DNA from 3 places in the Vibrio sp. A2-1 genome. Region 1 is predicted to be linked to each of the others. Evidence: riboswitches for the same ligand, from Rfam matches in the RefSeq annotation. Region 1 holds a riboswitch; each other region holds the start of a gene.
What was found. A riboswitch is a leader RNA that binds a small molecule or an ion and turns the genes downstream of it on or off. The one in region 1 is predicted to bind thiamine pyrophosphate.
Positions count from the first base shown of each region.

Region 2: it holds a riboswitch for thiamine pyrophosphate, as region 1 does, so the genes downstream of both, thiB (thiamine ABC transporter substrate binding subunit) here and thiD (bifunctional hydroxymethylpyrimidine kinase/phosphomethylpyrimidine kinase) in region 1, are expected to answer to the same signal.
Region 3: it holds a riboswitch for thiamine pyrophosphate, as region 1 does, so the genes downstream of both, thiC (phosphomethylpyrimidine synthase ThiC) here and thiD (bifunctional hydroxymethylpyrimidine kinase/phosphomethylpyrimidine kinase) in region 1, are expected to answer to the same signal.

Region 1 covers NZ_JAKKCO010000001.1:194,624-204,623, forward strand. The annotation lists gene L3V33_RS00875 (YdcF family protein) at 1-236, shown strand, start outside; gene L3V33_RS00880 (DUF2999 family protein) at 367-618, shown strand; gene L3V33_RS00885 (DUF4382 domain-containing protein) at 1,040-2,068, shown strand; gene L3V33_RS00890 (AraC family transcriptional regulator) at 2,243-2,971, shown strand; gene L3V33_RS00895 (EamA family transporter) at 3,057-3,974, shown strand; TPP riboswitch at 4,073-4,184, shown strand; gene thiD (bifunctional hydroxymethylpyrimidine kinase/phosphomethylpyrimidine kinase) at 4,281-5,174, shown strand; gene L3V33_RS00905 (ABC transporter ATP-binding protein) at 5,164-5,922, shown strand; gene L3V33_RS00910 (ABC transporter permease) at 5,990-6,730, shown strand; gene L3V33_RS00915 (ABC transporter substrate-binding protein) at 6,850-7,806, shown strand; gene tenA (thiaminase II) at 7,815-8,495, shown strand; gene thiM (hydroxyethylthiazole kinase) at 8,524-9,309, shown strand; gene L3V33_RS00930 (methyl-accepting chemotaxis protein) at 9,447-10,000, opposite strand, start outside.
Region 2 covers NZ_JAKKCO010000013.1:36,680-46,679, forward strand. The annotation lists gene pmbA (metalloprotease PmbA) at 94-1,437, opposite strand; gene yjgA (ribosome biogenesis factor YjgA) at 1,556-2,080, shown strand; gene thiQ (thiamine ABC transporter ATP-binding protein) at 2,187-2,891, opposite strand; gene thiP (thiamine/thiamine pyrophosphate ABC transporter permease ThiP) at 2,891-4,504, opposite strand; gene thiB (thiamine ABC transporter substrate binding subunit) at 4,629-5,621, opposite strand; TPP riboswitch at 5,675-5,794, opposite strand; gene L3V33_RS22170 (flavin prenyltransferase UbiX) at 5,838-6,461, opposite strand; gene mpl (UDP-N-acetylmuramate:L-alanyl-gamma-D-glutamyl-meso-diaminopimelate ligase) at 6,500-7,858, opposite strand; gene fbp (class 1 fructose-bisphosphatase) at 8,129-9,139, shown strand; one part of gene L3V33_RS22185 (IS3 family transposase) at 9,249-9,612, shown strand; one part of gene L3V33_RS22185 (IS3 family transposase) at 9,612-10,000, shown strand, end outside.
Region 3 covers NZ_JAKKCO010000016.1:306-10,305, forward strand. The annotation lists gene L3V33_RS22870 (multicopper oxidase family protein) at 264-1,646, shown strand; gene crcB (fluoride efflux transporter CrcB) at 1,747-2,130, shown strand; TPP riboswitch at 2,193-2,291, shown strand; gene thiC (phosphomethylpyrimidine synthase ThiC) at 2,422-4,371, shown strand; gene L3V33_RS22885 (thiamine phosphate synthase) at 4,371-5,663, shown strand; gene L3V33_RS22890 (HesA/MoeB/ThiF family protein) at 5,653-6,435, shown strand; gene thiS (sulfur carrier protein ThiS) at 6,432-6,641, shown strand; gene L3V33_RS22900 (thiazole synthase) at 6,644-7,408, shown strand; gene thiH (2-iminoacetate synthase ThiH) at 7,416-8,543, shown strand; gene L3V33_RS22910 (aminopeptidase P family protein) at 8,676-10,000, opposite strand, start outside.

The DNA.
Region 1 (10,000 bases):
AGCACGCGACCATTATTAGCTCGGCAAGCCATGTTCGTCGTGGTCAAACTCTGTTTGAAATTGCTAGCTGGCAAACTGGCCCTCAGGGCATTACCTTCGATACGGTTTCTTACCCAGATAAGCCGCTAGAAGATCTTAAGAAAGCGAGCAGTGGTGAGCTTCTAGGCATCTACCGTGACGCACTGAGAACGTATGGTATGTGGAGCTACCGCTCTTACCCATTAGAGTCTCGCTAAGCCCAAGCATTATTTGCGTTTGGGAAAAGCACAGTTCGTGTTAAACCAAAGCTTCACTTGCTAGTACAATCGAGCACAGCTAGATGGTATGCTGTGCTCCTACTTAATTTAGTGTTTCAAAGGCAAAAAAATGAACCCGATTTTAGCAATGTTGAAAGAGAACAATATTAGCGACGAGCAGATCAGCGAGATATTCAAGACGTTGACCGAGAACCCTCTTGCAGCAATGGCGACAATCAGCCAACTTGGTTTACCACAAGATAAGCTTCAAATGCTGATGGGTCAGGTAATGCAAAACCCTGCGCTAATCAAAGAAGCAGTTGAAGAGCTTGGCCTAGATTTTTCTAAGGTTGAAGCGGCTAAAGAGCAACTTCAAAAATAAGTGAGTTGAATGAGCTGATATCGTCTTAGCTTATTCACATTCAATGAAAAGGTCGTTTAAGTTCAGCAAGAGGCTGTCTTAACGGCCTTTTTTGATCTTAGTGGCGATTATTCACTTTGATCAAGTTGCTTTCAATCCCTGCCTCCCATTTTCTACTCAACGACTATTTCAACACAATTGACAGCACCTTTGCCAAATATGCGTTGCTACTGACAATTTACTTACTAGACTTAATTAACCTATGTGCGACTTGATATGTGCACCTTGATGAACAGTGTTTTTTGGATGAGGAATGCCTTGAATAGTAGGGATATAAACATCAAACAATAGCGCTGTTTATTTATGGGTCACAACAAGAAAAAGAATAAGAGGGCACTCGAATAAGCCCTTTATTGAGCAGTGATTTTATAGGAAATGAGTTATGAAATATTTAAAGGAAACGGCTTTAGCGAGCCTTGTGTTGGCAGGGCTTGTTGGTTGTGGCGGAGACTCAGGAGCATCAAGCAGTACGACACCCATTACCTTGAGTGTGAGTGATGCGCCCGTCGATGATGTTAAAGATGTGACGGTGACATTCAGCAAAGTGGCTTTACTTCCTCAAGGGGGAGGTTCGCCACTGATTTATGATGTGTATAAAACGGACGAAAACGGCGACTACGTTGATGAAAATGGCGATCCATTATCTGATGGCGCAGATCCTATTCCGTTAAGTGTTAATTTATTGGATTACCAAGGCAGCGAGGCGCTTCCTTTGATTGAAAATGAGGTAGTTCCAGTAGGTAGCTATAAGTTGTGTGTGTTTGCGAATGATGGCGATCACCCAACAGATCCATCTTACGTGGTAGAAAATGATGATACGAATCGTGAGTTAACGGTGAAAGGTGAAGGCGCGTGCCCGCAAGGTGTGGGTAAAGAAGATAACGCTGGCGTGCTGTACTTCAACAACTCATTCGATGTGAACCAACAAAGTAACGATTTTGTTGTTGAGTTCGATCTTCGACGTGGCCTAAAGAACAGTTCAACTCTCCCTGATTACACCATTCAAAGAACGTCTGTAAGCCTTATCAATACGGTTGAAACAGGAAACATTGAAGGTACTGTAGCGACAACAACTTTTGAAGCTTGTAACCCTACAAATGATAATACCTTCGTTCAATCGGTTTATTTGTATGAAGGTGACATCGCTAAAGCTGACATGGCACCAATTGGTGGTACAGCGGAGAAAAAACCGATTACTTCAGCTTCAGTGGCAATGAATGAAGCACAGACTAACTATGAGTTTTCCCTTGGTTTCATCGACCCAGGTACTTACTCATTAGGTTATACCTGTACTGCGCAACACGACAGTGATGAAGACAATGCTGATCCGGTTGCTGATGGTTTTGAAATCTATGATGTTCAAAATAGTGTTCAGGTAGTGGTTGGTCAGGATAACCAAGTATCGTTTTAAATCTTTGACGTGATTTAGCATTCGAATAAATACGGCCTCTTATTTGGAGGCCGTTTTTGATCATGTCACCTAATTAGCATGAATTTGATGCGCATTGAGTGTGACTCTAGGGAAGTGATAATGTAACGTTGTATCTCTTACTCTAACTTAGCGAAATGTACTCCGGCGTTGCTCATGAAATCTAGCTTAAGTATTCGATCTTACACCAAGCAATTTAATACCCATGCTCATGATGATCATCATCAACTGGTATTGCCGATCCAAGGCAGTATCAATATCGAGATGGTGGGGTATGTCGGCAAAGTGGCCGTGGGCGAATGTGTCGTAATTCCGGTAACCACCGCGCATGCGTTTAAGGCGGATGAAGCAGCGCGGTTTATTGTCGCAGATATGGCAGAGTTGCCGCAGCACTTGTTAGAACATGAGCTCTCGGTTTTCACGATAACGCCACCTTTGATGAGCTTCTTGCTGTTTGTTGAGAAGCAGCTGGAATATCAGGTCGATAGTGGTATTGAATCATCAGTTTTGGATGTGTTTTCATTGCTGTTAGAGCAACAACAAGTCAGCAAGAGCATCGACCCTCGTATTCGTGCGGTACAAAGGCTGATCGCGGATAATTACGCCCAACCTCTCTCTATATCTCAACTTGCAGAAACGGCCTGTTTGAGTCCCACTCAATTCAAAAAACGCTTCAAAGAATGCCTGGGTATCAGTGCGCTTAAATACATCACTCGATATCGTATGGAGAAAGCTCAAGCCTTGTTAACCCACACAGATTTACCTGTTCAATTGATCGCTGAAAATGTGGGATATAGTGATGTTTCTGCTTTCAGTCGCCGCTTCTCTCAGCACTTTGGGATGTCTCCAAGGGCGTTTCTAGGCTCAATGAAAGACAGTCTTTAGAAACAACAATAGCGTCCTTTCGGCAAACTAACTTATATCAATCTTCACTATTATCTATTTCAGAAATGAAAATTGGGTAATAGAAATGAATCTTGCCATCAATCGCGTTAACGAATTCCAAACGGGCACTTTGGCCATCTTGTTTGCTTCAATTTTATGGGGCACGACAGGCACCGCCGCAAGTTTTGCACCTGATCTAAGCCCATTAGCGATTGGTGCTTTCTCTATGGGCATCGGTGGCCTAATGCAAGCGGGATTGGCGTATCGAAAAATCCTATTCGCTTTCGACAAGCTTTTGCAGAACAAGAAGTTGTTGGCAGTGAGTGCTTTGGCTTTGGCGGTCTATCCCTTAGCTTTCTATTCTTCAATGAAATTATCAGGTGTGGCGATTGGTACAGTGGTTTCGATTGCGACCGCCCCTTTCTTTTCGGCACTATTAGAGTGTCTGATTAGCAAAAAGAATAATATCAACAAACGTTGGCTCACTAGCTTTGCGATTGGTGTGGTGGGTATTGGGTTGTTGGTGTTTTCAGAATCTTCATCGACGAATGAATCCGGTGATGATCTCAAGCTGTTCGGTATTGCTTTAGGTTTGCTCGCTGGGTTGTGTTACGCCATTTATTCTTGGGCGACCAAAGCACTGATCGACAAAGGGATTAAGTCACAAGCGGCGATGGGCAGTATTTTTGGCCTGGGTGCGATGCTGTTGCTGCCAACGCTCTGGTTTACTGGTGATAACCTGTTTTCCTCGCAGATTAACGTATTGGTCATCAGTTATCTGACGTTAATTCCACAATGCTTGGGCTATATCGCGTTCAGTTTTGGTTTACGCCATGTGACCGCGAGTAGCGCCAATCTGCTGACTCTGTTTGAACCAGTAGTCGCAGCGGTGCTTGCCGTCTGCGTTGTCGGTGAGCTGATTCCTTTTATAGGTTGGTTAGGTATGTTTCTGATTGTGCTGTGCTTGTTGATACAGTCGAAGCCATCTAAAGGAACGTTATAAGTATTTGTTTTGTTGAGCCTAATTGAAATTTATTCATGAGTAATTCTTATAATTGAATAAAATCAGTATCTCAGTTGTGAGAGTGCTGTTACTATCGCTATCAATAGTCGGGGGGCATATACCTTATTTGGTGTTTGCTGAGATCGTTAATCGAGACCCGTTGAACCTGATTCAGTTAACACTGGCGTAGGGAACTATAAGCACTCGATCTACGTCTGCACCCATGAAAATTTTCATGAGCCTAATGCGACTTCTCCTTCGATCAGTGTTCGTTCTCCTACGTCTTGTAAGATAGTAGGAGCGACAATGACACACAGTTCTATTTCAAAAGATTTAACGCCCAAAGCCTCAGTTTCACAGCACTCTGCTGATGGTTCGATTCGAACGAACACTCCGATTGTATTGACGATCGCAGGCTCAGACAGCGGCGGCGGTGCAGGGATCCAAGCTGATATTAAAGCCATGTCTGCTACCGGTAGTTTTGCTTGTTCGGTAATTACCGCTATCACATCTCAGAACACTCAAGGCGTGTCAGCCATTTTCCCTATTCCACTCGACCATGTAGCTAGTCAGTTAGATGCAGTGTTTACTGATCTCAATATCGTGGCAGTAAAAGTCGGCATGTTGGCCGATTCGCAAATCATCAAAGTCGTTGCAGACAAAATTAAGCAGTACCAACCTAAACACTTAGTGATTGACCCTGTGATGGTCGCGACCAGTGGTGATCTGCTGTTAGAAAACTCGGCTATCACCACGCTAAAACAAGAGCTGATTCCGCTGGCAGACATCATTACTCCTAACTTGCCAGAAGGAGCGGCGCTAACAGGCAAGCCGGTACCTGAAAGCGAAGCTGAAATGCAGGGCATGATTGAAGACTTACGCGCACTGGGCGCGAAAGCCGTTCTTCTCAAAGGCGGCCACTTAGAGAAGGATGAGAACAGTAACGACTTACTGATTCTGCCAACCACCTCTGCTTTGATTAGTGCGAAGCGTTTTCCTACTAAAAATACCCACGGCACGGGTTGTACGCTCTCTTCTGCGATTGCTTCTTTCTTAGCGCAAGGCAACACGCTTTCAGAGGCTGTCGACCTAGGCAAACAATACATTTCTCGCGCGATTGCTCACGCTGATGAGCTGCAAGTTGGCCAAGGTCATGGGCCTGTAAATCACTTCTTTGCTGGACACGGTAATGTCCGTTAATACAGTTGGTGTTCAACTCAGCAATGCCTCCTTGCGTTATAACGACAGTGAGCACGCGACCTTATCTGGGTTGTCGCTTAGCTTAAACGCAGGTAAGTGGACGGTATTGCTAGGTCGAAGTGGCTGCGGAAAAACCACGGTATTGCGTTATCTGGCAGGCTTACTGGACGATAAGGTGGAGTGGCAGGGCACTTTGGCAACGTCTGATGAATTGCCTCTAACGGATCGCATCGCATACATGGCACAGCAAGACTTGTTACTGCCATGGTTGTCGGTTATCGACAATGTTTGCCTAAGTCATCGTTTTCAAAATTCAGCTTCTGATAAAGCACTGCAAACCAATCAAGCACTAGAGTTGTTAGCTGCGGTTGGTTTGGCTGATCACGCGTCTACTCTGCCGGATCAATTGTCTGGTGGCATGCGTCAGCGTGTTGCTTTGGCTCGAACCTTAATGCAAGACAAGCCAGTGGTGCTGATGGACGAACCGTTCTCTGCGCTGGATGCGGTAACAAGACACAAACTGCAAAGTTTAGCGTGTGAACTGCTAAAAGGTAAAACCGTTGTGTTGATCACCCATGATCCACAAGAAGCGGTGCGTTTGGCGGACAACTTGTATGTGTTGCAAGGCACACCTGCGAATGCTCAGTCTTTGTCTGTGCCTAACACGGCGACACCACGAGTGCTAGATGGTGAATGTGCTGAGCTACAACAAGCGATCTTAGATCAGTTGGAGCGTGATTATGAATGATCTAACACGAAGCGAAGTTGTGGCTCGTTCAGCTAACGTACAGACTGCCACTACACCTCCTCGTCAGATGAATCCCGTTATGCGTTTGCTTATCAGCAGCGCCGTGATTCTCGGTTTATGGCAACTGGTGGTGGTTATCTTCGAGATGCCAAGCTTCATTCTGCCAGCTCCCGCAGAAGTCTTCATCAAGCTAATTGAACGTTACGATGTGCTACTCAAACACACTTGGGTGACTGCGCAGGAGATCTTACTTGGGCTGTTACTCGGTTTATCCATGGGGCTGTTTTTCGCCCTGCAGATGTTGATGTTTGAACCATTGAAACGCTGGTTGTTGCCTATCTTGATTGCCAGCCAAGCGATTCCTGTATTTGCGATCGCGCCAGTACTGATGCTGTGGCTTGGCTATGGCATCGCTTCAAAAGTCGTGATGGCTGCAATCATAATCTTCTTCCCTGTAACGACCTGTTGCTACGACGGCCTGCGAAATACTCCGACAGGCTACCTCGATCTTGCCAAGACCATGGGGGCATCGAAATGGCAACTGCTCCGCCATATCCAACTGCCTGCGGCGCTGCCAACACTGGCGTCTGGCATTCGTGTGGCTGTGGTGATTGCTCCAATTGGCGCGGTTGTTGGCGAGTGGGTGGGTTCGAGTGAAGGGTTAGGTTATTTAATGCTACAGGCCAACGCGCGCATGATCATCGATGAGATGTTTGCGGCCTTATTCATCTTGGCGGTGCTTTCGATATCGCTCTATTTTGTCACAGACAAATTACTCAAAAAAGCTATCCCTTGGGAGAACCAGTGATGGTTAGCTCAATAACTCTTTGTTTAATAAAGCTTCGCTCAAGGCTATTTATCTAAACAAACCTCGTTAAAAATTAGATCGACAAACACAATAATAATATTCAAAAGGAAAGGTTAACTGTGAAAAATACAAAATTGATAGGTGCAGTGGCACTGCTTGCTTCATTGGTTTCAGGTCATGCATTGGCGGATTCTGAACAAAAGAAACTGACATTGATGTTGGATTGGTTTGTGAACCCGAACCACGGCCCAATTGTGATTGCTCAAGAGCGTGGCTACTTTGCTGACCAAGGCTTAGAGGTTGAAATCCAAGAACCAGCTGACCCAAGCACGCCAGCAAAATTGGTTGCGGCAGGTAAGGTCGATTTAGCGGTAACTTACCAACCAAGTTTAACCATGGATGTAGCGGCAGGTTTGCCTCTCGTTCGTGCATCTACTCTTATCGCAACGCCACTGAATACGTTGATGGTTTTGGATAATGGCAAGAACGATTCACTAGCGGATCTGAAAGGCAAAAAGATCGGTATTGCGATTGCGGGTAACGAAGAAGCGACCATCGGCACCATGCTAGCTCAAGAAAATGTTGCGTTTACAGACGTGCAAACCATCAATGTCGGCTGGGCACTTTCATCTTCATTGGCATCAGGGAAGGTAGACGCAATCTGGGGTGGCTTACGTAACTTCGAAACTAACCAGTTAGCACTTGAAGGCTTTAAAGCGAAAGCATTCTTCCCAGAAGAGCACGGCGTACCCGCTTACGACGAGCTGATCTTTGTGGCGAACGCAAAGAAACACGACGACGAAGCAATCAAAGCGTTCAACAAAGCACTTGAGCAAGCAACCACTTACATTGTGAACCACCCACAAGAGTCATGGAGTGAGTTTGTGGCGTATTCACCAGATACGTTGAATAACGAGCTTAACCAACGCGCATGGAACGACACACTGACTCGTTTTGCACTTCGCCCTTCTGCTGTTGACCTAAAGCGTTACGACGATTACGCACAATTCATGTTCGACAAAGGCATTATCAAATCACTACCAAAAGCCGCTGATTACGTACCGACTTTTGACTAAGGAATCTCATGAAATACCAAGACTTAATCCAAGCCTGTCAGCAAGATTGGCAAGACTACACCGAGCACGCTTTTGTTAAAACGCTGGCAAACGGCACTCTCGCCCAGCCGTGTTTTCTGCATTATTTGAAGCAAGATTTTCTGTTCTTAAAACAGTATGCCCGCGCTTATGCATTGGCAATTTACAAGGCTAAAACCTTGGCTGATATGCGTCGTGCACTGCCAAGTGTTCATGCTCTATTAGATTCTGAAATTTCACACCACGTGACTTACTGTGGTCAGTGGGGTTTAACTGAATCTGACTTGGAAAACGAACCTGAAGATTTCGGCACAGTTGCTTACACGCGCTACGTTCTAGATGCGGGTATGACAGGTGATCTTGTCGACTTATATGCGGCACTGGCTCCGTGTTCCATTGGTTACGCTGTGATTGGTAAAGCGCTGTTAGAAAGCAGTGAAACCGTTTTGGAAGGCAACCCATACGCAAGCTGGCTGCAACTGTACGGTGGAGAAGAGTTCCAGTCTGGCGTGGCAACGGGCGCGGAATACTTCAATCAACTGATTGCTGAAATCGATATCAACAGCGAGCGCGGCCAGAACATCGTTCATATCTTTAAAACCGCAACGCGTATGGAAGTGGCTTTTTGGCAGCAAGGTCTGAATGCACTTAATGACTCAACCGCGGCTTAAAGCGATTTTTACGAATAAGGATTTACCCATGCTAACTGAACAAATCATCCAATCGCTGCGCGCAGTACGAGAGCAAAAACCGCTGGTTGTGAATATCACCAACTACGTCGTGATGAACAATACGGCCAATGCTTTATTGGCGATTAGCGCTTCTCCTATCATGGCGCACTCACAGCAAGAATTGGCTGAGATGATGTCTTTCTCTGGCGCGCTGGTGATTAACATCGGTACGCTCGACAGTGTGTGGACGCCAAGAATGCGCTTCGCCGTTGAACAAGCGAATGCAAACTGCAAGGTTGTGGTTCTTGATCCTGTAGGTTGTGGCGCAAGTACGCTGCGTACCGAGACTTCTCGTGAAATTGCACGCTTAGCCGATAAATTGATCATTCGTGGTAACGCGTCTGAGATTATCGCGTTAGCGGGTGAGCAAGCACAGAGCAAAGGCGTTGATGCGCTAGATAGCAGTGATGCTGCATTAGGCGCAGCGCAATGCTTAGTGGCTGAATACGGTGCGAATGTGATTATTTCTGGTGAGACAGATTACGTTGTCACCAAAGACAGTGTTGTGATGTTAAACAATGGTCATCCAATGATGCCGTATGTGACGGGCATGGGTTGTACGCTAACAGCGCTGACGGGTGCTTTCGCGGCTGTCGGTGATGACAGTGGTTTGGCGGCAGCTGCAGTATTGGGTGTGGTTGGTGAAATCGCAGCCGAGAACTCACGCGGCCCAGGTAGCTTGCAAATGAACTTACTTGATGAGTTATATCAATTGGATGAAGATACGTTGATCCAACGTTTGAAAATTCAGTAGATTCAATCTAGATCTGCATTCGTAGCTTATGAAAAAGCCCTCAACACATATGTGTTGAGGGCTTTTCTATTATTGCTTCAAAACCGTATTAACTCGTCGTCGTATTAGCTATCTCGTTATATGAGCAATTGGTTTAGTTAGGTTCTAAATCGATTCACTTGGCTTTCTAAGTGATGAGCAACTTCGGTTAAGTCGCTCGCTGCACCTGAAATGCTGCTGACAGATTCTTGGTTGCTCTGCGCGATGGTATTGGCACCTTGCGCATTTTCACCCAGCGACTTAGTCAAGCAATCCTGTTCATCAACCGATACTGCGATCTGGCTGTTGGCCTGATTCAAATCTTGGATGTGTTGGTTAATCACATGCAAATTCTGAGAGGCTTGTTGTGCCTGAGTTGAAGCATCTGAAACCGTGCTGTGGCTCTCTTTGATCGACTCTAACGCATCTTTAGCGCCACGTTGTAACGAGGTGATGAGTTCATCAATTTGGCTAGCAGAATCTTGAGTACGCTTAGCTAGAGTTCTTACTTCATCGGCTACGACTGCAAATCCACGACCTTGTTCACCCGCACGAGCGGCTTCGATAGCTGCATTCAATGCCAATAGGTTGGTTTGTTCAGAGACGCCTTTAATCACTTCAAGAATGGCACCAATGTTCATCGACTCTTTGTGCAGGTCGGTCACTTTCTGGC
Region 2 (10,000 bases), on a different contig from region 1:
ATACAAAAAGGGAGCCAGAGGCTCCCTTTTTAATATGTCAGATTTACGCTTCAGGTTTGAGCTTCAGATTTAAACTAAAGCCAATTAAGCAAATTACTCACCCGCGACTTTCATCGATTCAAGCAGGATAGAACCGGTTTGAATTTGTGAACGAGTTTCAACGTCGTTACCTACAGCTACAATCTGAGTGAACATATCTTTTAGATTGCCCGCGATCGTCACTTCCGATACTGGGTATTGGATCTCTCCGTTCTCAACCCAGAAACCTGCAGCACCACGAGAGTAATCACCTGTCACGGTATTCACGCCTTGCCCCATCACTTCAGTCACAAGGAAGCCTGTGCCTAACTCTTTTAGCATTTGCTCAAAGTTTTGACCGGTCGATTTAACGAACCAGTTATGAATACCACCCGCATGACCTGTTGGTGTCATATCCATTTTACGTGCGGCGTAGCTCGTTAGCAGGTAAGTTGCTAACACACCATCGGTGATAATTTCACGATCTTGAGTGAACACACCTTCGCTATCGAATGGGCTTGAAGCCAAACCACGTAAGATATGGGGACGCTCAGAGATATTGAACCAATCTGGCAAAATTTTCTGACCTAGATGATCCAGTAAAAACGAAGACTTACGGTAAAGGTTACCACCGCTAATTGCCATCACAAGGTGGCCAATTAGACCTGTAGCGACATCGTTCGCGAACATAATTGGATATTGGCCTGTTGGTAGCTTTTTAGCATCCAAACGGCTGATGGTTTTTTCTGCCGCTTCTTGACCAACACGCTCAGGCGCCCATAGCTCATCACGATGACGTGCAACGGTGTAGCTGTAGTCACGTTCCATTTCACCATTAGCGCCTTGTCCAATCACACAGCAGCTCGTGCTATGGCGACTTGAGGCGTAGCTTGCTAGTAAGCCATGGCTGTTACCATAAACCTTAACACCATAGTGACTGTCGTAGCTTGCACCATCACTTTGCTTGATCTTGTCGCTATAAGCTAGCGCTTGCTTCTCAGCAGCAATCGCAATCTCAGCAGCATAGTCAGGGTTTGGTTCATCAGGGTGGAAAAGGTCCAAATCTGGAATTTCTTTTACCATGTATTCTTTTGCGGCAGGACCTGCAAATGGGTCTTCAGAAGTGTACTGAGCGATATCAAGCGCAGCCGCTACTGTTTGAGCAATTGCCTTTTCACTCAGATCAGATGTAGATGCGCTGCCTTTTTTCTGGCCGCGGTAAACAGTAATACCTAGAGCACCATCACTATTAAATTCAACGTTCTCCACTTCACACATACGTGTTGAAACACTTAAACCCGTTGACTTAGTAATAGCGACCTCAGCTGCGTCTGCACTCACTGATGCCATATCCAACGCTTTAGCTACTGCGGCTTCTAGCTCAACTCTTTGCTGGGCGACTTGCTGTTTTACATCCATATCTATTCTAATTTTTTAGGTCAATATTAGGTAGGATAACAAGAATTTCGCTTTCTCCCCAAGATTCTTGCTAAAATAGGCAATATATTCGTTTGAGATAGTGATATAGGCAGAAAAGATGGCTCGCAAAAACCAAAAAGCCCCATGGGAACCAGAAGAAGAAATCATCTGGGTAAGTAAGACAGAAATGAAAACGGACATGGATGCCCTGCAAAAGCTGGGAGAAGAGCTTGTTGAACTAAAGCCTTCTATTCTTGATAAGTTCCCTTTGTCTGAAGACCTGGCACAAGCGATTAAAGATGCACAACGCTTTAAAAATGAAGCAAAGCGCCGTCAGCTTCAATACATTGGTAAAGTAATGCGCAATGTAGATCCAGAGCCAATTCAAGCGGCTTTAGATAAAATTCGCAACAAACACTCTCAAGCAACAGTTGAACTACACAAACTAGAACAACTGCGTGACCGCGTTGTTGCAGAAGGCGATGCTGCCATTTCTGACGTTATGGAAATGTACCCTGAAGCAGACCGTCAACGTCTTCGTCAGCTAGCTCGCCAAGCTAACAAAGAGAAATCAGCGAACAAGCCAGCGAAGTCTTCTCGCGAGATCTTCCAAATCTTAAAAGAGCTAAAGCAAGGCGACTAATCTTAGTCTCCCTTTGCTCAGAAAGATAATAAAAGACCTAGCACATGCTAGGTCTTTTTTTTTCGACTTACTCAATGTCAAAGCCCACAAGACCAATACTCAGTCGTCACTCACCCGCTTTAACAAACGAACTTAATTCTTGCTGTGGATGAGTAGCGGTCAGTACCTCTATCGAGTCTTCAACCAACACCTTACCTAGCGCCACAAAAATAAACTTATTCGCGATACTGCGTGCATCACCTAAATGGTGCGTCACCATCAATACCGTAATATTTCGTTCTGCCGCTAATCGCTTCACTAAGCTAAGCATCTCCTCGCGCAGCAAAGGATCAAGCGCAGAGAAAGGTTCATCAAGCAACCAGATATCATGAGGCTGAACAAAACAGCGGGCTAACGCGACACGCTGGCGCTGGCCACCCGATAAATGCTCAGGCAATCTATCTAAATACTCTGCAACACCTACTTGTGCGGCTGCTTGCTCAACTTTGAGCTTTTGGGTTGCTGTAAGCTTTAATCCTGGATGCAGCCCTAAACCAATATTTTCACGTACGGTGAGATGGGCAAAAAGATTGTGTTCTTGGAACAACATCGCCAATGGACGTTGGTGCGCTTCTTTACCAATAAGCGATTGTCCTGCCACTGATATCTCACCCGATGTAGGCTCTATGAATCCCGCAACTAGCGCCAACAACGTTGATTTACCAGCGCCACTCGGCCCCATCAACGCGACAATGTCGCCCTGCTCAGCTTGGAAATCAAAGCGAAACAACTCTCGGTGATAGTGGTAGTCCACCTCTTTCATCACTAACATCATCGGTTCCTTAACTCTTTAGCATTAGGGTTTGAGCTTCGAGTAAATAAAAATTCTATTAAGCTAAAACTGCCCACACTCAGCAGCAGTAAACTCACAGAAACCACCGCGGCGGCTTCCATTTGATAGCTGCCTAACAATTGGAATAGATACAAAGGCAGCGTTCTAAAATCTTGGCTACCAAACAAGGCAATGGCACTCAAGTCCCCCATCGCCAGCATAAAGCTAATAGAAAAGGCTTGCGCCATTGGTTTACGTAGTGCGCGCCACTCCACCAGCCTAAAACGTGTGAAACCTGTCATTCCCAAGCTTGCACACACGTATTGATACTGTTGAGATAAATGCAACATAGGTTGGGCTAAGGTTTTGATCACATAAGGCAGTGCCATTAAGCTATTTACTGCAATCACAATAAAGAAAGCTAAGCTAAATACATCGGTAAATGAACGCAGTAATAAGAAGAGTCCCGTACTGATCACTAACCCTGGTGTCACTAAGATAATGGTACCAATCAGCTCGATTTTATCGGCTCTAAAGTTCTTGTTCTGCAAACGCCATGCACGACTGGTCAGCAGTATCGCAATACCAATACCGACGGCAATAACACTTGCTAAGGACGCAACTTTAACTGAGGTCATTAGCGCAGCCCAAAACGGTTCGCTGCTGAGCACAGTTAGTGCTTGTGAGTTAATACCACTGACGATAACCATGGCTAATGGCGGCAATACCAGCATTGAGACTACTATGATCCAAAAGCTATCCCAAGCTTTTGACCACCAGCAGTCCTTAACCAAATATTTCTCTTCCGACAACTGACTGGCCGTCACTGAAATAGGTTTCGACAGGCGCTGAATACTCACCGCGAGCACTCCACACAGCAGCATTTGCCATATCGCGAGCAAGGCACCAACCTGTAAGTCAAAGTCGAATTTAATCGCTTGATAAATAGCGAGTTCGATAGTGGTCGATTTCGGACCTCCACCTAGCGCCATCACGGTAGCAAAGCTAGTAAAGCACAACATGAAGACTAAGCCACATACATGAGGCAGTTGTTGTCTCAATCGCGGCCATTCGACCCATTTAAATTTATTCCAATGACTCATACCCAAATGAGCACACAGCTTGTGCTGCTCGGCAGGCACGGTATCTAAAGCTTGTAAAAGTAAACGGCTGGCATAGGGCAGATTAAAAAAGACATGTGCGAGCAAAATGCCATTCAATCCATAGATGGAGAATGGTAATTCAATATCGAAGTTCGCCAGAAATTTAGCTAACCAACCACTGTTGCCATAAATTGCAAGCAAACCAAACACACCGACTAACACAGGCAAAACCAAGGTCGACGCGAACAGCCTTAACAACAGAGCTCGCCCAAAAAATTGCCTGCGACACAAAGCATGAGCAATAGGTATAGCAAAGCCAACACTCAGCACAGTTGAGAGTGTCGCTTGATAAAAACTGAATTTCGTTACGTGCCAATAGTAAGGATCGGACCATACTTGGCTGATATCAAGAGAAGGGGCATTGCTAAGCAATGCCCCAACTGCTGAAACCACAAAGGCGGTAATGAGTATCGCAACCCAGATCCCGACCTTAGGTGTTTTCTTTATCATAAATTGATTTTTTACCGTAAGTGGTTCACTCAGTTAATATCGAACGAACCTTTAAATACAGAAAGTTAGAAAGCTGAGCTTTAGGAAACTCATCTTTAGAAAGTTAAGCTAGAAAGCTAATCCTTTAAAAAGTAAGTGCACTCTGCCATTCACGAATCCATGGCTTACGCTTAGCAGCGATTTCTTCAGGCGTAAAACTCAGAGCTTTCTGCGGTACTGTTAACTGCTCGAACCCTTTGGGTAGCTCGATACCCGTCACTGGGTACATCCAGTTGCCAGTTGGCATCGCCGATTGGAATTCATCACTTAAGATAAACGCCATAAACTCATCGGCCAGTTTTTCATTTTTGCTGCCTTTAACTTTCGCAGCCACTTCCACTTGAGTGTAATGACCTTCTTCAAAGCTTGCAGCTGCATACTTAGAATCACTTTCTGCAATGATGTGGTAAGCAGGGGATGTTGTGTAAGACAAGACTAAGTCCGACTCCCCCTTTAAGAACATAGAGTAAGCTTCAGACCAACCTTTAGTAACCGTAACCGTCTTCTGAGCAAGTTTCTTCCAAGCTGCCGTCGCTTCATCACCGTATACCGACTTCATCCATAGCATCATGCCTTGACCCGGCGTTGATGTACGTGGGTCTTGGTAGATAACCTTAAGGTCGTCACGCTGCTCAACCAGTTCTTTCAAGCTCTTAGGTGGGTTTGCTAGTTTCTCTTTGTTATAGATAAACGCAAAGTAACCAAAATCATAAGGAACAAAGGTGCTGTCGTCCCAGCCGTTAGGAAGTGTCACTGAAGACGTATCAACATTGTGCTCAGCCAATAAGCCCGTCGCTTTCGCTTCAGCCATCAGATTGTTATCTAGGCCTAACACGATATCAGCTTTGCTGTTACCACCTTCAAGACGCAAGCGGTTCAGAATAGATACGCCATCTTCTAGCGCGACAAAGTTCACATCACAGCCACACTTTTCTTCAAATGCTTTTTCAACGGCAGGACGAGGTCCCCAATCCGCAGCAAAAGAGTCATAGGTATAAACCGTTAGGGTATTGTCTGCAGCAAAGGCAGAAAAAGAGATGGCTGTAGTAACAGCAAGAGTTGTTAATGTAAATTTCACTGGACGCTCTCCATGGTCTGAGCGGCACAGGTTTGAGGGAGGAGAACGGTAGAGGTTGTTCCTAACTCAATTCCTACGCCAGCATTATCTGGTTCAGGTTTACGGGTCCCAAGCACTTGCTTGATCTCAGCTCGCATTCATTATTTGAATGGTTCGCTCCCCGATGAGTGTTCAGAATTGTAATTCGAATTTTAACAATAAGCTATCAAGTTTGGATCAATTACGTTGATCGTAACCCCAACGTGGTACTAAACCTTGCTCGATGCCAAGATGATCCAAAATGCGCGCCACCATAAAATCGACCAGATCTTCAATCGACTTAGGTTGATGATAAAAACCCGGAGCGGCAGGCATGATCGTCACGCCCATAGTCGATAGCTTATGCATGTTCTCTAAGTGCAGCGTCGAGAATGGCGTCTCACGAACCACCAACAACAGTTGGCCTCGTTCTTTCATGACCACATCTGCAGCACGCTCAATCAGATTATCCGATAAGCCATGAGCAATTGAAGCCAAGCTTCCCGCTGAACATGGACAAACGACCATCTGCTTCGGCGCTGCAGAGCCAGAGGCAACCGGTGAGAACCAATCATCTTTGCCACACACCACCAGCTTTTCGGGGTCACACCCAAGGTGTTTAACCAAAGCTTGTTTCGCTGCATCTGGTCCAGCAGATAACTTAAGTTCATGCTCGGTCGCCAACACCACTCGCGCAGCCGACGATATCAGTAAATAGACCTGATAATCCGCCGCCAAAAGGCATTCAAGTAAACGCAGGCCATAAGGCGCACCTGATGCGCCAGTGAAAGCGAGGGTTATAGCTTTATCGTGTTTTGTCATGTTCTCAATTACTTCAAAATATAAGGTCGTGGATGCCGTTAGCCTTTGAGTGCCAACGCATCCAACAGTTTCTGGTGAATACCACCAAAGCCACCATTGCTCATTACCAAGATTTGGTCGCCCGCTTGTGCCTCTGAGACAATTCTAGCAACGAATGTATCCATGTCATCACTAACATGTGCGGGTTGATGGCACGCATCGGCAGCATCTTGTACAGACCAATCAATGTTATCTGGTTGGAATAAGTAGGTAGAATCCGCCTGTTTGAGCGAATCAGCCAAGGTTTCTTTATGCACACCACGCTTCATGGTGGCAGAACGAGGCTCTAAAACGGCAATGATTTTTTTCGTATCGACCTTATTACGTAAGCCACCCAGAGTAAGTTCAATCGCTGTAGGATGATGAGCAAAATCGTCATAGACAGAAACACCTGCTACCTCACCTTTGAACTCTAAGCGACGCTTGGTATTAATGAACGCCGCCAGTGATTCACATCCTAAGTCGGGTGTCACACCAACATGTCTTGCCGCCGCAATCGCCATCAAGGCATTACTTACGTTATGATCGCCAACCAAATCCCAGTCTACGGTTCCAACACATTCGTCTTGGAAATAGACCTCAAATTTGGAGCCATCTTTAACCAGTTTCTTGGCATCCCAATCGCCAAGTTCGCCGCTCGATTCAGTCTCACTCCAACACCCACGAGAAAGAACATCTTCAATAGCCGCATCTTGCTTCGGTGAAAAAATACGACCATTACTTGGCACAGTGCGAACCAAATGATGAAACTGTCGCTTGATCGCTTCAAGATCATCAAAGATATCCGCATGATCGAACTCAAGATTATTCATGACCAAGGTTCTTGGGTGGTAATGAACGAACTTAGATCGTTTATCGAAAAAAGCACTATCGTATTCGTCGGCTTCAACCACGAAGAACATGCTTTCACCAAGGCGAGCAGAGATACCAAAGTTACCCAACACACCACCAACTAAGAAGCCCGGTGCATAGCCACAGTCTTCCAAGATCCAAGCCAACATGCTTGATGTAGTAGTCTTGCCATGCGTTCCCGAGACCGCAAGAACCCAACGGTCATGCAGTAGAAATTCTTGCAACCATTGCGGGCCTGATGTGTATCTAAGGTTATTATCCAATACATACTCAACACACGGGTTACCACGGCTCATGGCATTACCGATAACCACGAGATCAGGCCTTGGCTCTAATTGACTAGGGTCGAACCCTTCAATAATTTCAATCCCTTGCGATTCCAACAAAGTGCTCATTGGAGGGTAAACATTCGCGTCACTACCCGTAACCTTGTGACCTAATTGACGAGCCAATACCGCGGCACCACCCATGAAGGTGCCACAAATTCCTAAGATGTGAATATGCATATATTGCTTCCAAACGCTTGGCTAAATGAGCCATGTCTAAATCAAACTACTTGCACTCATTATCATTAAATGGCGATTAAAAGCGAGCAGCAATGCAAAACAAATTTAGTCGACATAGTAAGTGAGATCTGTGTCGCTTAGTTCATTACCATTAAAAAGATCTAACCTTTAGAATTTAGGTAAGCGTCTAGATGAATAAAGCCCACTCAAGAGGCCTAATCTACAGTGCTCAAATCCCCCCTAATATTGAGAGAAGTTTAAGGAAATAACATGTCTGAGATGCGCACCCTTGGTGAGTTCATTGTTGCAAAACAAAATGATTTCCCCCATGCAAGTGGTGATCTATCATCCCTTTTGTCATCAATTCGTCTTGCTGCAAAAATTGTTAACCGTGAAATCAACAAAGCAGGTCTTGTCGACATTACTGGCGCTGTTGGTACAGACAACGTTCAAGGTGAAGAGCAACAAAAGCTAGACCTTTACGCGAACGACAAATTTAAAGCGGCTCTAGAAGCTCGTGACCAAGTTTGTGGCGTTGCAAGTGAAGAAGAAGACGAAGCTGTTGCCTTCAATAAAGAGCTCAACAAAAACGCAAAATACGTTGTTCTGATGGATCCACTTGATGGTTCTTCAAACATCGATGTGAATGTATCGGTTGGTACGATTTTCTCTATCTACCGCCGAGTGTCACCGATTGGTACCCCACCAACACAAGAAGATTTCCTACAACCTGGACACAAACAAGTCGCAGCTGGTTACGTAATTTACGGTTCTTCAACCATGCTTGTTTACACAACAGGTGCTGGCGTAAATGGTTTCACCTACGACCCATCACTGGGTACCTTCTGTCTATCTCATGAAAACATGATGATCCCTGATGAAGGTAAGATCTACTCGATCAACGAAGGTAACTACTTCCGCTTCCCTACCGGTGTTAAAAAGTACATCAAGTACTGCCAAGAAGATGAGCCGAGTGATAACCGCCCTTACACCTCTCGTTACATCGGTTCTCTAGTATCAGATTTCCACCGTAACCTGCTGAAAGGCGGCATCTACTTATACCCAAGCACACAAAGCCACCCTCAAGGTAAACTGCGTTTGCTTTACGAGTGCAACCCAATTGCTTTCCTTATGGAACAAGCGGGTGGTATCGCATCAGACGGTGTTCAACGTATCATGGACATCAAACCAACTGAGTTACACCAACGTGTACCTTTCTTTGTTGGCTCAACAGACATGGTTCGCAAAGTAGAAGAGTTTCTTGAGCTTAACCGAGACTAATTCTCTCGCTTATTTCTCAAAATAACGTCACTAAAAAAGCCAGCATTTATATGCTGGCTTTTTAGTGCTCACTGTCCCGTCCTGAAATGTGTTTACACATTGAGGACTAATGATGACCATTCCAAATAAACACTACGTTAAGCGCACTCAGCGTGATTACACACTAGGCTTTAAATTACAGGTTGTAGACGCTATCGAAAAAGGCGACATGACCTATAAACAAGCCCAATCAATTTACGGCATACAAGGTCGTTCGACCGTTCTTACTTGGTTAAGAAAGCATGGGAAATTGGATTGGACAAACAATCCAAGGAAGAGCGCGATGCCTAAATTACCGAGAGCGAATGAAACGCCTGTCCAAAAAATAAAACGACTAGAACAAGAGCTTGAAGATGAACGCCTCAGATGCCTTCTTCTCAATAGGGTTGTTGATATTCTTGATGCTGAGCACGGGATGTCGCTAAGAAAAAAGTATATAGCGAAGGAGCAAGAAGCCTTCAAAAAGAGAAGAAAGTAAGCTTAAGTAAAGCTTGCTCATTGCTCAATATATCTCGTCAGTGTGTCTATAAGAGAGAAAAGCGTGAGACCACTCGTCAGGCTGAGCTTGCTCCTGTGAAAGGAATGGTGCTTGAACTAAGGCGGTTTATGCCTCGGTTGGGAGCTCGTAAGCTCTATTTCTTACTGAAGCCTAAGTTGATAGCTAAGGGAATAAAACTTGGCCGTGATGCTTTGTTTAATTACCTCAGGGAAGAGCGCCTACTAGTTAAGCCGAAACGAAGTTATACCAAAACAACGAACAGCAGGCACTGGATGAAAAAACATCCGAACTTGCTAAAAGAAGTCGTTCCGTCAAAACCAGAA
Region 3 (10,000 bases), on a different contig from region 1:
TTACCAAAATAGCACTTGTTGGGAGTCGAAATCTCCACCCTTCCATATCAATGCCTCAGCAGAAGTTCTATTTTTTCACTTTATATTTGTTCGATTTTTAGTCGATAATTCCTGCTTTTAATAAAACCTAGCCTTAAAAGTGTAAGTGCTTACTTATCCCAGTCTCTTTTATAAACAATCAACAGCACAATCCCCACTTCTTTATGAGAATTATTCTCAATATTTTGTTACATTTTGGTCGTTATTACTAAAAGGCAACAAATATGGATATTTCCCGTCGTAAGTTTATTCAATCATCTCTCGCTATATCTGCACTAACTGTTTTGCCTGCTTGTTCTATGAAGCAGTCTCTTGATGGGCAAGGTAAGTATGTCTATGACTTAACTGCTGAACCTTCAACAGCTGAGTTGGTGACGGGATTTAATACCAATGTTTTAGCCTTTAATGGACAGATCCCTGCTCCGACAATTCGATGTCGACAGGGTGAAAAGGTCACGATCCGCTTTACGAATAAGCTATCAGAGCCGACGACTATCCATTGGCATGGCTTAAGAATTCCTATCGAAATGGACGGTGTTCCCTTCTTAAGTCAGCCACCGATCATGCCAGGTGAAACATTCATTTATGAGTTTACGCCGCCAGATGCTGGCACATTTTGGTATCACCCACATATGAATAGTGTCAAGCAGCTTGGTATGGGCTTAGTTGGTATTATTATCGTAGAAGAGAATACTCCAGTGCAGTTTGATGAAGAGCATGCACTGATGCTTAAGCATTGGCACATCGATAAACAGGGTCAATGGAAAGACTTAATGATTCCACGACTAAGTGCTCGTATGGGTACTCCAGGAGAGTGGAGTAGCGTCAATGGTGTTCATGAACCTGTATACCAATTAAAGCAGCACGCAACGACTCGACTGCGTATTGCGAATGTCGATAATACGATCACTTATCCTATTGCTGTCGAAGGGGCTGAGGCATGGGTGATTGCCATTGATGGTAATCCTGTAAAGACGCCATATAAACTGACTCAACATAAAATCGGCCCAGGGATGCGCGTGGATATTGGACTGATAGCGCCCAGAGTAGGCGATCGAGTTAATGTTCTTCAAATGAAGGGCCGCTTTCCTTTCTCTTTATGCGAGTTCGAGGTAGTAGATTCCCCCCTTACTGAAGGGCGTTTATTGCCATTGTTACCTCTTAACCCGGTACCTAATCTAGATCTTGCTAATGCTGAAGAGATCGATTTTGTGTTCGAGTGGGAAGGTGCGGTATCACCAGTTTCTAAAAATGGGAAGTCCATGCCTAAGTTTTGGCTTACTAATAAAAGAGCATGGGAAGGAATGAGTAAAGACAATATTCCTGAACCGTTGGCGACTTTAGAGTTGGGTAAGACTTACATATTCGATCTTAAGAACGTCACTCAATATCATCACCCGATTCATATTCATGGGCATACATTTACTGTATTGGAACTTGATGGTAAAAAAATTGAAGAGCCTTTCCATACCGATACAGTGTTACTTGGAAAAAATGGCCGAGCTAAAGCTGCATTTGTTGCAGACAACCCAGGACGCTGGATGTACCACTGTCATGTAATTGAGCACATGAAAACAGGATTGATGGGATATATTGAAGTTAAGTGACACCTGTAACGTTTAATATTTGCGCATGCATTCTTAGTTTCTACCCTCGCTTTTATCGACGGTAAAGCTAGAATATAGGGACTATTGTTTGGGAGGATTCATGGGTCAGTTATCTATTTTAGGTTTTATTGCCATTGGTGGCGCATTTGGTGCTTGTTCGCGTTATTTGATTTCAGAGTTATGTGTGGTGATGCTAGGACGTGGTTTCCCTTACGGTACACTGACAGTTAACGTAATTGGCTCTTTAATTATGGGTTTGCTCATCGCAGCGTTTGAGAATGAGATGGTTGCGACAGAACCATGGAGGCAGATCATCGGTCTTGGTTTCCTTGGAGCATTGACTACATTTTCTACATTTTCGATGGATAACGTGCTTCTTATGCAGCAGGGTGCTTTCTTTAAGATGGGACTCAATGTGCTACTCAACGTGGTTCTCAGCATCTCAGCAGCATGGATCGGCTTCCAACTTTTGATAAAGTCTTAAAACTTTCTTACGATTTGTTAACAACTCGGCTTGGTTTATCCAAGCCGTTTTTATATACTCGATCGAACTTGTCGGAGTGCCATATGGCTGAGACCGTTAACTCGGGATCCGTTGAACCTGATCAGGCTAATACCTGCGAAGGGAACAAGAGTAGATATCTAACTAGAATCCTTCTAGAGATCTATCTCCAGATCGCAACTGTATTTTCTTGTTGTGATCCCTCTTGTAGCATCAAATCCGTCAAGCATTTTTATCCCTATAAATAATGGCTAAAAGCCAAGGAAAAATGCTATGTCGAGTCGTAAACAAGCAAGACTGGAAGCGAAGAATTTCATTGATTCTTTATCCGTACAACCTTATCCAAATTCAAAAAAAGCTTACATCCAAGGATCTCGAGCGGACATTCAAGTCCCTGTCCGAGAAATATCACTCGCTGATAGCCTTGTGGGTGGCAGCAAAAAAGAGCCTGTATTCGAACCTAATGTACCTATTCAAGTTTACGATACCTCCGGTGTTTATACAGACCCTACACACGAAATAGACCTGTATAACGGTCTTCCTAAGTTGCGAGAGCAATGGATTGAAGAGCGTGGCGATACGGAACTGTTAGACGATGTAAGCTCTGTTTACACCAAAGAACGTTTAGAAGATGAAACCCTAGACGACCTTCGTTACGGCAATCTACCTAGAATTCGTCGTGCTACAGGTAACCAGTGTGTTACCCAGCTGCATTATGCTCGTCAAGGCATTATCACTCCTGAGATGGAGTACATTGCAATACGTGAGAATATGGGCCGTCAGAAGTTTGCTGATGAGCAGCTTAATCATCAACACCCTGGCCATAACTTCGGTGCCAACCTACCGAAAGAAATTTCCCCTGAGTTCGTGCGCAAAGAAGTTGCAGAAGGTCGAGCTATTATCCCTTCAAACATCAACCACCCAGAATCAGAACCGATGATTATTGGTCGAAACTTCTTAGTGAAGGTGAACGCCAATATAGGTAACTCTTCAGTAAGCTCTTCGATTGAAGAAGAAGTTGAGAAGCTAGTTTGGTCGACTCGCTGGGGTGGCGATACCGTGATGGACCTTTCCACTGGCCGTAATATCCACGAGACTCGCGAATGGATCTTGCGTAACAGTCCGGTGCCGATTGGTACAGTTCCTATGTATCAGGCGCTTGAAAAAGTGAATGGCGTTGCGGAAGACCTTAACTGGGAAGTAATGCGTGATACCTTGATTGAACAAGCAGAGCAGGGTGTTGATTATTTCACTATCCACGCAGGCTTATTGCTTCGTTACGTACCAATGACCGCTAAGCGTGTGACTGGTATTGTCTCTCGTGGTGGCTCCATCATCGCGAAATGGTGTCTTGCTCATCACCAAGAAAGTTTCCTTTATACTCACTTCCGCGAGATCTGTGAGATCTGTGCGAAGTACGATGTAGCTCTGTCATTGGGTGACGGTCTGCGTCCGGGCTCGATTGCTGATGCCAATGATGAAGCTCAATTCTCGGAATTACGTACTCTAGGTGAGTTGACTAAAGTGGCTTGGGAATACGACGTTCAGGTGATCATTGAAGGCCCTGGACATGTACCAATGCACCTAATCAAAGAGAATATGGACGAGCAGTTAGAGCACTGCCATGAAGCTCCTTTCTATACTTTAGGTCCACTGACGACAGATATTGCTCCTGGTTACGATCATATTACCTCAGGTATTGGTGCCGCCATGATTGGTTGGTACGGCTGTGCGATGCTCTGTTATGTCACCCCTAAAGAGCACCTAGGCTTACCAAACAAAGAAGATGTGAAGACTGGCTTGATTACTTACAAGCTGGCAGCACATGCTGCAGACTTGGCGAAAGGGCACCCGGGCGCACAAATCCGCGACAATGCGTTATCAAAGGCACGTTTTGAATTCCGTTGGGAAGACCAATTTAATTTAGCTTTAGATCCGGAAACCGCGCGTTCTTTCCATGATGAAACTTTACCGCAGGAGTCGGGTAAGGTTGCTCACTTCTGCTCAATGTGTGGACCAAAATTCTGCTCGATGAAGATCTCTCAGGAAGTTCGAGAGTATGCGAAAGATACAGAACAAGTAGCGGCTGATCAGGCTATCGAGATTAAGATGTTGGATAACCCTCTAGAAGGGATGCGTCAAAAATCACAAGAGTTTCGTGATACTGGCTCTGAACTTTACCACCCTGCAGTAGGTGCAAAAGAAGCTCAACTAGAGGAATAATGACAGTGAAAATACTCATCCCATCTCAAAATATTGAGTTAACGGGAGAGGTGCAGAACTGTCTATTGGTTGCTAAGCGACAAGGCTTGGCAACCGGTGCAGTTGAGTTGGGCGTAAGCCCAACTCAATACTTCTCTATCGTTGATTCTCAGCAGGCGTTATCTATTGGCTTCGCTCATGATGTTGATTCATTGGCGAAGTGTCAGCTAGCGGAATTGAACCATGTTGTTGATTACAGTAATTCAGTCGCGCTAACTGACGTTTGTGATGCCTTTACACAAACTCCGAATACCATTTATATCGGTGTATCAGATGATTCAGTTGTACTGGATATCTGGTCACACCTAGATGCCAATCGTGCTATCAAGAGTGAAACTACAGCTCATCAGGAGTTAGATAATCGCGGCCACTTTGCTTGGTTACTTACTTTGTTGGCGCTGGAATTCCCATTAGAAGACGCATTGGTTTTAGCTCGCGCAGCATTTAATGTTTCACGTGGAACATGGCCAGCAAACTATCAAAACTTTCCGATCCCAGTGCTAGAAGATGAGCGAGTGGATATTAGTGTTGGTTGGGCTCACCAGGGAACATCACTTTCGTTCCCTGAATTGAGTAAGGGTAGCTTAGGGCTATACCCAGTGGTTGATGATGTTGAGTGGATCGAAAGGTTGCTCAAGCTTGGCATCAACACTGTTCAACTACGTATTAAAAACCCGCAGCAAGCGGACTTGGAACAACAAATCGAACGATCAATCGAGCTTGGTCGAGAGCATAACGCTCAGGTTTTTATCAACGATTATTGGCAGCTTGCACTCAAGCATGGTGCTTTTGGTGTTCATTTAGGGCAAGAGGATATTGAAGAATCAAACCTCTCACAGTTGAGCCAAGCGGGTATAAAGATCGGTCTCTCGACTCATGGTTATTACGAGTTGCTGCGCATTGTTCAAATCAACCCAAGCTATATTGCGCTGGGGCATATCTTCCCAACAACAACTAAACAGATGCCATCGAAGCCTCAAGGTTTAGTTCGTTTATCTCTGTATCAACAGCTGATTGATACTATCCCATACACAGAACAACTCACCGGTTATCCGACGGTTGCTATTGGCGGTATTGACCAATCGACAGCTGGGCAGGTGTGGGAGTGTGGGGTGTCGAGTTTAGCGGTGGTACGTGCGATTACATTGGCGGAAGACCCACAAAAAGTGATCGAATTTTTCGAAAAACTGATGACCCCTAAATCTCCAATTATCAAAGAAGAGGTTATGCAGGAGCCTAGCTATGCTGAGTGACTTTGAATTTATTCGTTATCAACGACAAATTGCGTTACCTGAAGTGGGTGAACAAGGGCAACGTAACCTACTAAATAGTCATGTGCTGCTGATTGGTTGTGGTGGCTTAGGTAATGCTGCGGCTCTTTACCTCGCAGCTTCTGGTGTTGGAAAGATCGTGCTGGTCGATGATGATTGTGTAGATTCATCGAACCTGCAACGACAGGTCGCGTTCAGGGAAAGTCAGTTAGGTTTTCCTAAGGTTGAAGCTCTCAAGCAACAATTGAGTGAACTCAATGCTCGCAGCCAAGTAAGAACTATCAATCAACGAATGAGTGAAAGTCAGCTTGAACTTGAAGTGATGCTAGCTGACTTAGTGTTGGATTGTACTGACAACTTCGAGTCACGCCAGCAGGTTAACCAAGCATGTTTTAGCACGAAGACCCCTTTGATTTCTGGTTCTGCAATCGGCTGGAAAGGCCAGTTTATTGTATTTGATTATCAGAGTCAGAAAGGTTGCTATCACTGTTTGTTCCCGTTCAGGCATCATCCACAAACGACTCGTTGCAGCGATAGCGGCATCATAGGCCCAGTTGTCGGCACCATAGGTAACCTTCAAGCTTTGGCTGCTATTCAACGTTTAACTCGTGGTGAGTTTCAGGTCGCAACACATCAGCTCAAACTGTTTGATGGCCAAGCGATGAATTGGCAAAACCTTATGGTTACTCAAGATAGTGAATGTCCTGTGTGCAGTGCGTCGGTAGTTAAGCATTTAGAAGAAGAAATCCAATGAGCAATATAACGATCTCGATAAACGAGCAACCAGAACAGGTAGCGCACTCGTCGTCTCTAGCGGACATTATCCAAGCTCTATCACTACCTGATCTAGGTTGTGTCTTTGCAATCAATAATGCGGTTGTCCCGCGTAGCCAGTGGCAACAAACGGTCGTTAATGAAGGCGACGCTATATCTCTTTTCCAAGCCATTGCAGGAGGCTAACTATGTTAACTATCGCCGATAAAACGTTTCAATCTCGACTCTTTACTGGAACTGGCAAGTTTGCCAATAAGCACTTGATGGCGAGTGCTATCGAAGCTTCAGGTTCTCAACTGGCAACCATGGCGCTGAAGAGAGTTGATATTCGCTCTGAGCAAGACGATATCCTACAACCGATCATGGATGCTGGCGTGAACTTACTGCCGAATACCTCTGGTGCTAAGAATGCAAAAGACGCCATCTTTGCTGCGCATTTGGCTCGTGAAGCTCTAGGCACAAATTGGCTCAAACTGGAAATTCACCCAGATCCAAAGTACTTGATGCCAGACCCTATTGAAACGCTTAAAGCCGCTGAGCAACTGGTCAAAGATGGCTTTGTTGTGTTGCCTTATTGCCACGCCGACCCAGTATTGTGTAAACGCTTGGAAGAGGTGGGTTGTGCTGCGGTTATGCCGTTGGGCGCACCTATTGGTTCAAATAAGGGTATTGCGTCTGCAGACTTCTTAGAGATCATTATCGACCAAGCGAATGTCCCTGTGATTGTTGATGCGGGCATTGGTGCGCCATCTCATGCTGCTCGTGCAATGGAAATGGGCGCAGACGCTGTGTTAGTGAATACGGCGATTGCGGCTTCCCAACAACCCGTTGATATGGCGATTGCCTTTAAGCTGGCAGTTGAAGCGGGTCGAACGGCTTACCTTGCTGGACTTGCAGGAAAAGTATCTCACGCGGTTGCTTCGAGCCCGCTAACTTCATTCCTAGACGAGTAGTATTGCTATGACGTTTGTTGATCGATTTAAACAGCTCAACTGGGATGACATTGGTATGTCTATCTTCAGTAAAACGGCAGCGGATGTTGAACGTGCTCTGAGTAAACCCAAACGTGACTTAGAAGACTTTAAGGCTCTGATCTCTCCGGCGGCAGAACCTTACCTAGAGCAGATGGCACAACAATCGTTGGCGCTAACTCGCAAGCGGTTTGGCAATACGATGTCGCTTTATATTCCCTTATACCTATCTAACCTGTGCGCTAACGCGTGCACGTATTGTGGTTTTTCAATGGAGAACCGTATCAAGCGCCGCACGCTTACTTTGGATGAAATTGATGCCGAAAGTGCGGCTATCAAAAAGATGAAGTTCGATAGCGTTTTGTTGGTCACCGGTGAACATGAAACTAAGGTCGGGATGAATTACTTTCGACAGGTGTTGCCGAATATCAAAAAGCAATTCAACTACCTTGCGATGGAAGTGCAGCCGCTTGACCAACAAGATTACGCAGAACTTAAAACGCTCGGTTTAGATGCGGTGATGGTTTACCAAGAGACTTACCAGCCACGAACCTACGCTGAGCATCACTTACGCGGTAATAAAATGGACTTTGAATATCGTCTTGAAACCCCCGATCGCTTGGCAAAGGCGGGGATCGATAAGATAGGGATTGGTGCCTTGATTGGTTTGGAAGATTGGCGAACCGACTGCTTTTTTGTTGCTGCTCATTTAGATTACCTGGAGCGTACTTATTGGCAGACACGTTACTCGATTTCATTCCCACGTCTTCGCCCGTGTGAAGGTGGGGAGTTTAGTGGAGGCTTACAGCCTAAGTCGGTCATGAACGATAAACAGTTGGTTCAGCTTATCTGCGCATATCGACTCTTGAATCCTGAGGTCGAGTTGTCTCTATCTACTCGTGAGTCGGCAACCTTCCGCGATAACGTGCTGCCATTAGGGATCACGAGTATGTCTGCGGCTTCTAAAACCCAGCCTGGTGGTTATGCTTCCGGTGAGGAAGAACTCGAGCAGTTTGAGATTAGCGATGAGAGAAGTGCAGCCGATGTTGAGTCGATGATCCGACAGCGAGGGTTCGACCCAGTGTGGCGTGATTGGCACAGTGCCTATTCTGGTTAATCAATGTTTGGTTTATGTTCCACGTGAAACATCTTAATGATACTGGCAAATAAAAACGGCTACCTTTGGGTAGCCGTTTTTCTATTTAACTTAGCAAGTTCGTTTTGGTTCAGCTAACAGCTTAGTGAAGCGTTAAGCGTGAGCCAATGGAGTGGTTGATTGGCGTAACCATTCCAATGTATCACCTTCAACTAATGGGCTAACGTCGTTCCAAACTTTCTGATGGTAGTCGTTCAGCCATGCCAGTTCAGGTCGGGTTAGCAAATCAACATTGATGTTGCGCTTATCGATAGGGCAACGTGTTAGCGACTCAAACGTTAGTACTGAGAAGTCACCTTGAGTTGGAAGTTCAACAACCAGTTCTAGGTTTTCGATACGGATACCGAACTCTTCTGCACGGTAGTAACCCGGTTCGTTTGATAACACCATGCCTTCAACAAGAGGCACGTCGATCAGCTTCTTAGAGATGCTTTGCGGTCCTTCATGAACACTGAGGAAGTGACCAACACCGTGGCCAGTACCATGGTCGTAATCGAAGCCTTCTGCCCATAAGTGCTGACGCGCTAGGATATCAAGTTGGAAACCACGAGTGCCTTGTGGGAAACGAGCTCGTGCGATGCCGATATGACCTTTCAGTGCGAGAGTGAATTGCTGAATCATTTCGTCACTTGGTTGGCCAATCGCGATAGTACGAGTGATGTCGGTTGTACCATCTAAGTACTGACCGCCTGAATCGACTAGATACAGAGTATTCATCTCTAACTGACCTGGTTCAGGTTGGTTCTCATGGTTGTAGTGACACATAGCTGCGTTTCCGCCTGCAGCTGAAATAGTGTCGAAACTTAGGTCCATCAGCGTTGGGTCTTGCTCACGGAACGACTGGACTTTGTCAGCCAATACCGCTTCGTTGTGCAGGTTACCTTGTGCGACTTCTGCATCAATCCAAGACAGGAATTTCGCCATCGCCACGCCATCACGAATGTGACACGCTTTCATGCCGGCAATTTCAGTTTCGTTTTTAGCGGCTTTTGGCATTAGACATGGGTCTGCTGCTTCAATGATATGAGCGCCAGCGTTTTGAAGAACAAGCGTATACCAAGCATTGCTTGTGCTTGAATCGACAGACACATTTTTGCCTTCTAAAGATTGAAGGCGCGCTTCAAGCTCTGATGGGTGAGAAACTCGAATGCCATTACCAACGTGTGCTTCAAAGCCAGCTGGAGTACGAGCAGGGTCTAGGAAGAAATCGACACTTTCATCGGCGTGGATTATCGCGTTGGATAACACAACAGGTAGGCGAGATACGTCCAAGCCACGAATGTTAAGCAACCAACAGATTGAGTCTAGCTCGGTAAGGATAGCGGCGTCTGCACCTTTTGCTTTTAACAAGCCAGCAATCTCAGCGCGCTTACTCTCGCTTGATTGACCAACGGCGTTTGTTGCCATTAGGCGCACAT